DNA from 2 places in the Marinobacter salinus genome. Region 2 is predicted to be linked to the other one. Evidence: riboswitches for the same ligand, from Rfam matches in the RefSeq annotation. Region 2 holds a riboswitch; the other holds the start of a gene.

Region 1 (2,472 bases), 310 kb from region 2:
TCGGTCGACGAAGACGGCGGCCAGCATTACCTGGACGTGCACGTGGCCTATCGCCAGGCCTGTTTGAACGCCATCGAGTACATGACCAAGTTCGGCTACACCAAGGCCCAGGCCTACGCCATTCTGGGCTGTGCACCGGTGGAAGGACATATCAGCGGCGTGGTGGACATCCCGAACGCCTGCGCCACCCTCTGGCTGCCAACGGGCATCTTTGACTTCGACATCAACCCTTCTGCCGACGGGCCGAAGAAGATGGTCAGCGGAGGAATGGACGTACCGCTGTCGAAAGATAAGGAGTAACCGCCATGCCTGTGTATGACTACAAGTGTCGTGACCATGGCTTGTTCAACACACTGGCGACCATGGATGACGCCGCCAAGCCGGCGGAGTGCCCCACCTGCAAGGTGCTGTCGCCCAGAGTGATTGTGTTGCCGCCGGAAATTGCGGCCATGGACCCGGCAAAACGCAAGGCCCAGGACAGGAACGAACGTTCCCGCCACGAGCCGGTGTTCTCAACCGCCGACCGACGGGCGAACGACAAAGAGCACAGCCGCAGTTGCGGTTGTGGTTCCCCCAAACCCGGTAAGTCGATGCTGTTCTACACCGCCGACGGGAAAAAAATGTTCCCCTCCATGCGGCCCTGGATGATCAGCCACTGAGTAACTGAAGTAACGTCTGTCACGTGTTTGGCCCCTTCCGGGGCCTTTTTTTTTGCCCCGCCTTGTCCCTCCTTTAAATCGTGTATATAGTGCTTTCATCCTTGGTCAACTACCAGATGTTGTTTTTTTGAGCATCTCGGTATCGGGAATCCGGTGAGAATCCGGAACTGACGCGCAGCGGTATTGGAGAACGAGCGTGGCATCAAGACACTGGCAAGGAGCCCCTACAGGGGCTCCGAACCGGGAAGTCGCCACGCAAGGCCGAATCGAACGATTCACGCTCCTGAGTCCGAAGACCTGCCAGGGATATAACTGCACCTTCGCGTCTTAAGGTGAGCAGATCGGTAGTGCCTGCCCGTCTCTTGGGCAAGGTTTGCCCCTGCGTACGCGATGGTGCAAGGAACCTAACGCGTATTCAGGAGTACAGACATGTCCAACTCTGCCCTGGCTGAACCCCAGCCATCCGCCCCAACCGACACCGAATCCCTGCAGGTCATCAAGCGCAACGGCACTCTCGTTGGCTTCAACCCGTCCAAGATCACCGTCGCCGTCATCAAGGCGTTTCTGGCCGTGGAAGGGGACAAGGCCGCCGGCTCCGCCCGCATCAACGACGCCGTGCACCGGGTCACCGAACAAGTAGTCCAGGCCATCAGCCGGCGTTTGAAGGCTGGCGGCAAGGTCCATATCGAAGACATCCAGGACCAGGTGGAACTGGCGCTGATGCGCGCAGAAGAACAGAAAGTCGCCCGGGCCTACGTGCTGTACCGGGAAGAACACGCCCGGCAGCGCGCCCACGACGATCCGATGGAAGCCCACCCGCACCTGACCGTGAAAAAAGCCAGTGGCGAGATCGCCCCGCTGGACCTGGGCCTGATGAAACTGCAGGTGGAGCAGGCCGCTACCGGCCTGGAAGGCATTGACGGTGATTCCCTGGTCGAAGACGCGTTGACCAACCTGTATGACGGCATTGCCGAGGAAGACGTGCTCTCTGCCCTGGTAATGACCGCCCGAAGCCGCATTGAACGGGAGCCGGACTACAGCGCCGTCACCGCCCGACTGCTGCTGGAACAACTGCGGCTGGAGAACGCCAGCGCGTTGAGCTTATCCACAGACCTGCCGCTGGCGGAGATTTATCCACAGGCTTTGAGGGCCTTCATTGCCGCCGGCATCCGCTACGAATTACTGGACGAAGCGCTGGCCGAGTTTGATCTGGAGCGCCTGGGCGCCGCCCTGAAACCGGAGCGTGACCTGCAGTTCGGCTTCCTTGGCCTGCAAACCCTGTACGACCGCTACTTCCTGCACTGGAACAAAGCCCGCCTGGAACTGCCCCAGGTGTTCTTCATGCGCGTGGCTATGGGCCTGGCCCTGCGGGAAGACGACCCGAATGCCCGCGCCATCGAGTTCTACAACCTGCTCTCTTCGTTCGACTACATGGCCTCCACCCCAACGCTGTTTAACAGCGGCACCCGCCACTCCCAGCTGTCGTCCTGCTACCTCACCACTGTGGGTGATGATCTGGAAGACATCTACGGCGCCATCCGCGACAACGCCATGCTCTCGAAATGGGCCGGTGGCCTGGGCAACGACTGGACGCCGGTGCGTGCGCTCGGCTCCCACATCAAGGGCACCAACGGCCAGAGCCAGGGCGTGGTGCCGTTCCTGAAGGTGGTGAACGACACCGCTGTGGCGGTGAACCAGGGGGGCAAACGCAAGGGCGCGGTGTGCGCCTACCTGGAAAGCTGGCACCTGGACATCGAAGAATTTCTGGAATTGCGAAAGAATACCGGTGACGAACGCCGCCGCACCCACGACA
Region 2 (2,472 bases):
GGGCCGCTTCCTGCAGGCGCACGGTGCAGGGTGCAGAAACCGGTGCGCGGGCAATCAGACGGGATACCCGGGAAGTCATCAATTCATTGGATTTTTCTCTTCGCGAGACGGCCGAGCGAAGTCGTGTCCGGTCTTCGGTTTCGACAAAATCAGCGAAATTTTCGTCGTTTTCGAACAAAACCTGGAAGATTTCGTCCGGAATCCGGTAGATAAGCGTATCCTCCAGCGCTTTCGCGGGGAAGCGAACCTTTTTGTTCGTCAGCAGGCCAAACTGACCAAAAATCTCACCCTCGCTGACCCGACTATACAGTTCACCGGAGCGCCGGAAGATCTCTGCGGCGCCGCTGCGGATGTAATACAGCCAGTCGTTTTTCTCACCGAAAGAAAGGATCGGTGAGCCGGCACGGAAATACTCCACCTCAATGTTCCCGACTGCCCGTTCGAGCAGCTCTTCCGGCATCTCGTCAAATGGCGGGTACTGGGCCATGTGGTTGCGGATGTCGATAAGCTCGGCCTGCATAAATATCCTTCTTGCTGGCGGAAAGTAATTGTCAGTGAACGAATATAGCAGTGGGGGTTGGCAGGCACCATGCCACCAACTTGATAGATTTCATTGACCACTTTCCACTGTGTTGCTAGCCTTGCCCCACTTTTTTCAGGTGTCCGTCGCACAGCGCGACGGGTGAAACGGGAAATCGGTGAGTCTGGCTGCCCGCCAGCGCAATTCCGATGCTGCCCCCGCAACGGTAAGCAGGATAACGGCAATCTGACGCGCCACTGTGCTTATGGCATGGGAAGGTGATTGTCCGGGAACCATATGTTCCGCCTGCAAGCCCGGAGACCGGCCTGGAAAAACACCCGAAGTTGCGGTGGGCTTCTTGGGTGGGCGACATTCTGGTTCGCTTTCCCCGAAGCCCGTTTACCGCCTGCCCTTCCTGCCTGTACCGCAACCAAAACCATAATCCTCGTGCGGGTGCGCGCGGTGTGCGGAGCAGTGCAACATGACATCCAGATTATTCTTTCCTGCTGTATCGGCCGGTTTGGCCTTGGCTTCCCTGTCTCTGGCGGTTTCGGCCCAGCCCGGGACCGAAACCGATGGACTTGACCCGATTGTGGTGACCGCGACGCTTGGTCCCGAAACGGTGGGTGAGAGCCTTTCTTCGGTTACCGTGATTGACCGGGACGATATCCAGCGTCAGCAACCCTCGGAGTTCCGGGACCTGCTTCAGGCCCAGCCCGGTGTGAATGTTGTCTCCGATGGCAGCTACGGTAAAACCACCAGCGTTTTCCTCCGCGGTGCCGGAAGCTCTGGCACCGTACTCTTGCTTGATGGTATTCGCTTACGTTCGGCTACTGCAGGTATTCCTCCCTGGCAGTTTCTGCCACCTGAACTGATGGGCAAGGTTGAGTTGGTGCGGGGTGCCAAGAGCTCCCTGTACGGGGCGGACGCGGTAGGTGGTGTTATTCAGGCTTTTACCCTTGAACCTGAGCAAGGCCGCCAGGCCTGGGTCGAACTGTCCGGCGACTCCAACAACACACTTGAGACCTCGGCAGGAGTGGCAGGTAAAGAAGGTCGAACGGCATTGTTGGCTGGAGGTGTCTATTCCGACTCCGATGGCACCAGTCTTCGAGAGGGTGGTGAAGACAAGGGCTTCCGTAATACCGGAGGCCTTGCCAAGGTCAGCCATCGCTTCGATCAGGGCGGCGGTGTCGGTCTGACTCTGTTTCAGTCCGATGGCAACACCGAGTTTGAAGGGGGTGATACCGATTTCCTGATCCGCGCTGCGGGGTTTCACCTGGACGCGGTGGCCAGCGATTACTGGCGCACCCGTATTCAGTTCTCTGAGTCCCGTGACGAGCAGGACACGTTCGGTGCCTACCCAAGTGTTTACGATACGCTCTCACGATCTGCGCGGTGGGAGAATACCCTGACGGCGGGCGTTCACGAGTTTGTGATCGGCTCCGAGGTGATGCTGGATGAAGTGGACGGCAGCGACCAGTTTGCGGAAGACAGCCGGACCAACACTGCGGTTTTTGGCCAGGCGCGTTTCAACTTTAACGCTACCGATTTGATGCTGAGTCTGCGCCTGGACGACAACGAAGCTTATGGCAAGGAAGAAACCGGGGGCATCGCGCTCGGTCACCAGTTTGACCGGTCGCACCGTATGCGCCTGAGCTATGCAACTTCGTTCCGGGCGCCCACCTTCAATGACCTGTATCTGGTTGTTCCTTACTATTCAGGCAATCCGGATCTGGATCCGGAGGAAGGCCAGATGGTGGAGGCCGGTTTCTCCGGTCGCTACAACAGCTGGTTCTGGGATGTGGCCATTTATCAGAATGACATCAAGGATCTGATCACTTATGTGTCTGACCCGGTCACATACAATGGCACCATGGAGAATGTGGAAACGGCCCGCATCCGGGGTGTCGAGCTTGCCTCCGGTTTCGAGACGGTTGACTGGAATGTGACTG

The links. Region 2 has a riboswitch for cobalamin ahead of BKP64_RS14165 (TonB-dependent receptor plug domain-containing protein). Riboswitches for the same ligand answer to the same signal wherever they lie in the genome.
Region 1: another riboswitch for cobalamin. It lies ahead of BKP64_RS15515 (ribonucleoside-diphosphate reductase subunit alpha); the one in region 2 lies ahead of BKP64_RS14165 (TonB-dependent receptor plug domain-containing protein).

Annotation. Positions count from the first base shown of each region.
Region 1 covers NZ_CP017715.1:3,348,725-3,351,196, forward strand. Annotated here, with positions in the region: gene fmdA (formamidase) at 1-300, shown strand, start outside; gene BKP64_RS15510 (zinc ribbon domain-containing protein) at 306-659, shown strand; cobalamin riboswitch at 745-978, shown strand; gene BKP64_RS15515 (ribonucleoside-diphosphate reductase subunit alpha) at 1,089-2,472, shown strand, end outside.
Region 2 covers NZ_CP017715.1:3,037,497-3,039,968, reverse strand. Annotated here, with positions in the region: gene BKP64_RS14170 (putative nucleotidyltransferase substrate binding domain-containing protein) at 1-520, opposite strand, end outside; cobalamin riboswitch at 641-864, shown strand; gene BKP64_RS14165 (TonB-dependent receptor plug domain-containing protein) at 1,002-2,472, shown strand, end outside.